Regions from separate parts of the Neobacillus sp. NPDC058068 genome, predicted to be linked through region 1. Evidence: riboswitches for the same ligand, from Rfam matches in the RefSeq annotation. Region 1 holds a riboswitch; the other holds the start of a gene.

Region 1 (3,498 bases):
CTCTTTCTAATGACGGTTGTCCCGCTATTGAAATTAGTGTCCCGCCTTGTTTAATAACGTTCCAAGATCTCTCAAGTGTCTCTCCTCCAACAGTATCGAAAACAAAGTCCATGTCATGAACGACCTTTTCAAACTGAGTTGAAGTGTAATCAATAACCGTATCTGCTCCTATGGAATAAACGAAGTCCACATTAGCTGGACCAGCTGTCGCTGTGACGTATGCTCCTTTCCATTTTGCAAATTGAACGGCAAACAGTCCTACCCCACCTGCAGCACCATGAATCAGAACCCGATCTTGGGCCGTTACATTCCCGTCATTGATCAATACTTGCCAAGCAGTTGTTGCACCGCCGGATATCACTGCTGCTTCCTCGAATCCAATCGATTCCGGCTTCAACGCGATAGTATCTGTCGAAACGGTCGTATAAGTTGCGTAAGTCCCATTAGAGCTACGTCCAAACACCTTTTGTCCAACTTCAAATTCGGTAACATTTGCTCCTACTTTTTCAATAATACCCGCAAATGCACTGCCTGGAATAACAGGAAAGCGTACTGGCATAGGAATCCATCCTTGACGTAGTTTCCAATCAATTGGCAATACGCCTGAAGCATGAATGCGAACAAGGACTTCACCTTCCTGTGGTTCCGGTCGTTTCAGCTGCGCAACTTTCATTACATCCGGATCGCCAAATTGGTGGTAAAGGACAGCTTCCATCATGTTATCAATCATCGTCCCACACTCCCTTACAGTAATAAATGTGATTTTTTCTCTTTGAATAAACTCGTTAATGAAGTAAGATGGAATTTATTGAGTATACTCACTACTTGTTATATGCTGAGTATACTCAGTATATAACTGTACGTCAAGGAGGTTGTTTATGTCACATTCGGTCGTTCCGACAGCAAGCGATCTGTTACAAATGCTTTTTAAAACCAATCATCTATTGCACCAACAATTCGAAAAGCGCATAACCAATTTGGGCATTCCTGACTATTTAACAGGTCCAAGACTCCGATTTCTCATCGTCCTGGAAGAAAATCCGAATATCCGGATGAACGATATAGCTAAGCAAATTGGAATAAAAGCTCGAACCGTTACTCAATTTGTAGATGCCCTTGAAAAAGAAAAACTGCTCGTTCGTCTGCCGGACCCTGAGGACCGTCGCGCTACACTCCTGCAATTAACCGAAGCGGCTCCCCCTCTCATAAAGAAAGCTCGTACTAGTATGCTTGATGCCGCAGAAACATTGCTTGAACCTTTATCAGATGAACAACGGATTCAGTTTGTAGATATACTGAATACTCTATATAACAATATAATTTAGACGAAAAATGGAAAAAAGATCATTGACACTTTTTTATAACGGGAGTATAGTATGGGTGAAAATTGAATATGTCTCTGTTAGGTGAGGCTCCTGTATAGAGAAACGCTAATGCCCAAAAATGTCGAGAGACGCCAATGGGTCAACAGGAATGATCGGAATGAAGGTCTTTCTTAATTTAGCTGGTATGAACCTATGCTATACAGTGCTAAAACTTCGACGAGGGAGAGGTGCGGTTGTTACTGATGAACTCTGCTTGAAATAAGCAGGTTTATTGGTGCGTGTTTTTAGTATGTAATCAGGCCCTTTCTCGTTGATGAGAAAGGGCCTTTTCATTATGACTCCTTTCTTGGACAATTCATAAAATATCTTGAAAACATAATAGAGGTAAGGAGGTGAGGAACAATGTCGTCTGGAGATACGGTTCCAATACCAATATGTAGCACGTCAATAATGAAACATGTAGGCAGGGAACGACTTGTTCCTCCCTCACTAATAATAGTTAGCTAGGAACAATGGGCTTCCTCCACATGAAAAAAGGAGGAAACGACCAATGTTAAACGCAAAAAAACAACATGGACATGAGCAAATGGACATGTATCGAGCAAATACAAGAGCAAACCGAAAAGGACAAGCTTCCTTTGATCAAGAAATAAACAAGAAAAGTAATGCAATCTTAGTTGAGGTTGCAACAAGAAATGCTAACGCCGCCTTAACTTTTTTAGCAACAACATCACAGGGGCTCTTCGAAAAGGAAGCGGAAAGACGTCTTGAAGTACACGGAAGAAATGAAGTGGCCCACGAAAAGCCGCCAGCATGGTATCTTCAATTTCTTTTGGCGTTTCATAATCCCTTTATTTATGTCTTGTTAGCTTTGGGGGCATTGACCTTCTTTACGGATGATATGCAAGGAACAATTGTGGTAACGTCGATGGTTTTAATCAGTGCAACCATCCGTTTTTTGCAAGAATTTCGTTCGCAGCAAGCGGCTGAAAAATTAAAAGCAATGGTCCGTACGACAGCAACTGTGTCGAGAAAGGGAGAATTTTCAAATAAGTTGGTTGACGATAGCTATACAAAGGAACTTCCGATTGAAGAGCTTGTACCCGGTGACATTATCAAGCTTTCTGCAGGTGATATAGTACCGGCCGATGTTCGTGTCCTTACAGCCAAAGATTTATTTGTAAACCAATCCGCATTAACCGGGGAAGCACTACCAGTAGAAAAGTATGAGAATTGTTTTGGCATAGAGGAAGAGCGTTTTGGTCCACTTAAAGCAAATGGTAACCCGCTTGAAATGGCTAATCTATGCTTCATGGGAACGAATATTGTCAGCGGTAGTGCAGCAGCCGTCGTTGTATCTACGGGTGCCAATAGTTATTTTGGCTCATTAGCAAAAAGTGTCGTCGGAAAACGGCCGCAAACAAGTTTTGATCGCGGGGTTAACAGTGTAAGCTGGTTGTTAATTAAATTTATGCTTGTTATGGCTCCAATTGTGTTATTCATTAACGGTTTTACAAAAGGAGACTGGAAAGAGGCGTTCTTTTTTGCAATCGCCGTTGCGGTGGGGCTTACACCGGAAATGCTGCCAATGATTGTTACAGCGAATTTGGCTAGAGGCGCTGTCAGGATGTCGAAAAAGAAAGTGATTGTAAAACAGTTGAATGCAATCCAAAACCTCGGGGCAATGGATGTACTTTGTACAGACAAAACAGGTACATTGACGGAAGACAAAGTGGTACTGGTCCGTTACTTAGATCCAACAGGTGCCAAAAGTAAAAATGTTCTGCAGCTTGCCTATTTGAATAGCTTTTATCAAACCGGATTAAAGAATCTCATAGATAAAGCAGTCATAGAACATACTGAAGAAAAACATCAATTAGATACTAGTGAATTTTACAAAGTAGATGAAATTCCGTTTGACTTTGCGCGCCGTCGTATGTCTGTCATTGTCAGGGATGCAAGCAATATGAATATTATGGTGTGTAAAGGCGCTGTTGAAGAAATTCTATCCATTTGTACGCACACAGATAGTAACGGTAAAGTCGTGCCGCTTACGGACATGATGAAGCATCAAATTAGACATCTTAGTGAAGAAATGAATGCTGATGGGATTCGCGTCATCGCCGTTGCCTATAAGCGAGATGTACCTGATCGTGAAAAAGCTTATTCACAT
Region 2 (3,498 bases), on a different contig from region 1:
CCAGACAAGCATTAATGTGTTTGACTTCTGTTCTGCCCATTTTTTCCATAATGGGAAAGAGAAGATTTGCACCAACTGACTGCCCACGGAAAAGATACTAATCCAAAGAATGGTGGCATGTGCATACCTCACATTGTATATATTGAAAAGCCCCCAAGCCATCTGCCAAGAGAAGTTAAAGCATAATGCGGTAATCAGAAACCATTTATACCCCTGATCTTTAAAGATAGACCAGTCCATCGAGGCCTTCTTCTTCTCATTATTCAGTTTCGACTGCACGGTTTCCTTATGCTTCATTAGGAAGTATACTTCTATCAATCCAAAAATAAAGGCGAGAAAAAACAAGCCTTGGTAAGCAGCGGCATTATCGGTTTGTTTTTTCATTACCACACCGATAATTAAGGTAGTAACCATCCCTACTATGGTTAACAGCCGATTGCGGTCACTAAAAAAGGCTCCTCTGCGCTCATCACGAATCATCCCGCTAATCAGCGTTTGCCAGCCGATGTTCGAAATCGTTCCCGGAACATTCATCAATGCGATGATCATTAAAAAAGCCCATGCTTGGTAAGGAGCAGGTATAAAAATAACACCAACTAACAGGATAAATAGTGCCCGCGCTCCTAAAACTGACATCGCGACCGTCTTTTTTTGTTCGTCTAAGCGATTTAATAGAATCGCAGCTGGTATCGTCATGATTAAGGCGATTAGCGGCGGTAGGGAACTGATTAACCCAACTTGATAATTAGTGGCTCCCAGGATGGATATGGCAAATATCGGAAAGAAGTTACTTGCCAGATTTGCAGCAATGGTCGATACCATTCCATGATAGATACTTATTTTTTCATTATACGCACGCATGTGTTCCTCACCATTTTCACTTTAAAATTATACAATTCATTATACAATCGAATCGCGTTATTTCTACTAAATATTTTAAAATAAATATATTTTACAATAATTTTATTTTCAATAAAACGATTGAATTATCAAAAAAAAACACTTCGTTTCCTGACTGGGAATTTTTTCGAAAGCATTCTGTACTACCGTTGAATTATTTCGTTGACATTTTGACAACAACATCATATATTTTAATTAATCTAATAAACACTTAAAGTATTCTGTTAGGTGAGGCTCCTAAATAGAGAAACGCTTCTGCCCAAAAATGTCGAGAGACGCCAATGGGTCAACAGGAAAGATCGGAAGAAGGTCTTTTTTAATGAAGCTGGTAAACGTACCTATGCTATTTAGTGCTAAAACTTGAACGAGGGGAAACTTAGGTAATAATCTATTAAGCTGTCAATTTTCTAAAAAATTGTCGAGCGAATATAGTTTTTTTATGTGCAAACATAGCCTTTATTTCCACTAATTGAGAAATAAAGGCTATTTTTTCTGCCTAAAAAATTTATCTAGGTTGTGTCGAAGTTCACGATAATCGTCAACAAGAGGTGATGAAATGGACCTGAAACGGTTAAAAAAAATCGATTATTTATTAGTCATAACGACCATTTTCTTATGTTTGTTTGGACTTGTAATGGTATATAGTGCGAGCTTTCCGATCGCTTCGGTGGATTTCCACGATTCTCGCTACTTTTATACAAAACAACTTCACTCATTAGGAATCGGAATCGTCCTGATGGTCATAACTGCTGTATTTCCTTATCGTGTTTACGGTAAACTGAGCCCTATTTTGGTAGTAATATCGATTATTTTATTGATCATGGTGTTAATTCCAGGGTTCGGTGTGGAAAGGAACCATTCGCAACGCTGGCTCCAATTAGGCCCCATGCTGATCCAGCCTACTGAAGCGATCAAACTGGTGATGATTATTTATTTTGCTAACGTATATGCCAAAAAACAAGCCTATATTGCCCATTTTTGGAAAGGTGTCATGCCGCCGCTGTTCATTTTGGCTGTCGTTTTTTTACTGATCTTAAAACAGCCGGATTTAGGAACAGCAACGGCCATATTATTACCTTGTGGGTTCATCCTTCTGTGTTCGGGAGCGCGGATTATTCACCTGATCCTTTTGGGGGGTATAGCTGTAGGAGGAATTGGTTTTTTGGCCATATCCGCCCCCTATCGCATGAACCGAATATTGTCGTTTCGAAATCCGTTTGCCGACCCATACGGCGACGGGTATCAGTTAATAAGTTCTTACCACGCGATCGCATCTGGAGGGACATGGGGGAAGGGCCTAGGACATAGTATTGAAAAATTTGGCTATCTTCCTGAAGCACATACGGATTTTATCATGGCTGTTATTTTGGAAGAGCTTGGGATATTTGGATTATTGCTAGTTATTTTTTCTTATCTTTTTATCATGTACCGCGGGGTCCGTATTGCCCTTAACGCAAAAGATCCGTTTGCTAAATTATTGGCAATTGGTTTAACCTTTCAAATCATGGTACAGGTCATTTTTAATTTAGCGGCCGTTTCGGGTTTACTCCCGATAACCGGAGTACCTCTTCCGTTCGTAAGTTATGGAGGATCTTCATTATTATTTATGTTAATTTCCTTGGGGATTTTAACGAATTTATCAAGAAAAACTAAACATAGAATACCTCAAGTCAAGTTAAAAAAAGGAGGTTTTGATCATGGAACAAAACATGATGCTTGAATTGAAAACCATTTTACAAGAGCAAAATCAAGGCAATTTAAATGAATTAATAGGCGATTTACAGCCATTTGATATAGCTGAAATGGTGAGTGAGCTAGATACGGAAGAACAATTAACATTTTTCTTTTTAGTGCCAACCTCACTAGGGGCAGAAATTCTTGAATATTTAGAACCGGAGCTGCAATATAAAATTCTGCTTCGAATGAAGGAACAATATAAATCGGATCTTTTAAATGAAATGTCAAGTGATACGATCGTAAATCTGCTTTTATCGGTTCATCCGAATCAAGCGAAAAAACTAATGGACTATTTGCCAGACGATTATCGGGTCAAGATTAATACGCTGATGAACTATGAACCAAATACAGCCGGAAGATTGGCGGCAATCGATTATGTTGCGGCACGAATTCACTGGACTGTCGAGCACGCATTAGCACACATTCGAAAAGTGGGCCATGAGGCAGAGATTGTTTCCTACATTTATGTGGTAGACAAACACGGTGAACTAGTCGGGGTTGTTTCTTTAAAGGATATCATCTTGGCAAAGGAAGGAACAGTCTTGGAAGAAATCATCCAAGGAGAACCGATTTCCGTTTCTGTTGATGTTCATCAGCAGGAAGCAGCTGATATATTATCAAAATACGACCTTGTTGCCATTCCGGTCGTCACCCACAATCAGAGAATGATTGGAATCCTTACCGTTGATGACTTAATTGACGTCATTCACGAGGAAGCAACCGAAGATTTTCAAAAGCTTGGCGGAAGTCAACCGTTAACGGAACCATACTTTAAAAATTCGATCTGGAGCATTTATCGAAAAAGAATCGGCTGGCTGTTAATTCTGTTTGTTGCCGAGGCTTATACGGGAACAGTGTTAC

What was found. A riboswitch is a leader RNA that binds a small molecule or an ion and turns the genes downstream of it on or off. The one in region 1 is predicted to bind magnesium.
Region 2: linked by a shared signal. The riboswitch ahead of ftsW (putative lipid II flippase FtsW) and the one ahead of mgtA (magnesium-translocating P-type ATPase) in region 1 are both predicted to bind magnesium.

Annotation. Positions count from the first base shown of each region.
Region 1 is NZ_JBHVSI010000009.1:84,483-87,980, forward strand. It holds gene ACFVSW_RS12260 (NADP-dependent oxidoreductase) at 1-730, opposite strand, end outside; gene ACFVSW_RS12265 (MarR family winged helix-turn-helix transcriptional regulator) at 879-1,325, shown strand; M-box (ykoK) riboswitch at 1,392-1,556, shown strand; gene mgtA (magnesium-translocating P-type ATPase) at 1,876-3,498, shown strand, end outside.
Region 2 is NZ_JBHVSI010000010.1:76,561-80,058, reverse strand. It holds gene ACFVSW_RS13195 (MFS transporter) at 1-861, opposite strand, end outside; M-box (ykoK) riboswitch at 1,114-1,279, shown strand; gene ftsW (putative lipid II flippase FtsW) at 1,457-2,620, shown strand; gene mgtE (magnesium transporter) at 2,598-3,498, shown strand, end outside.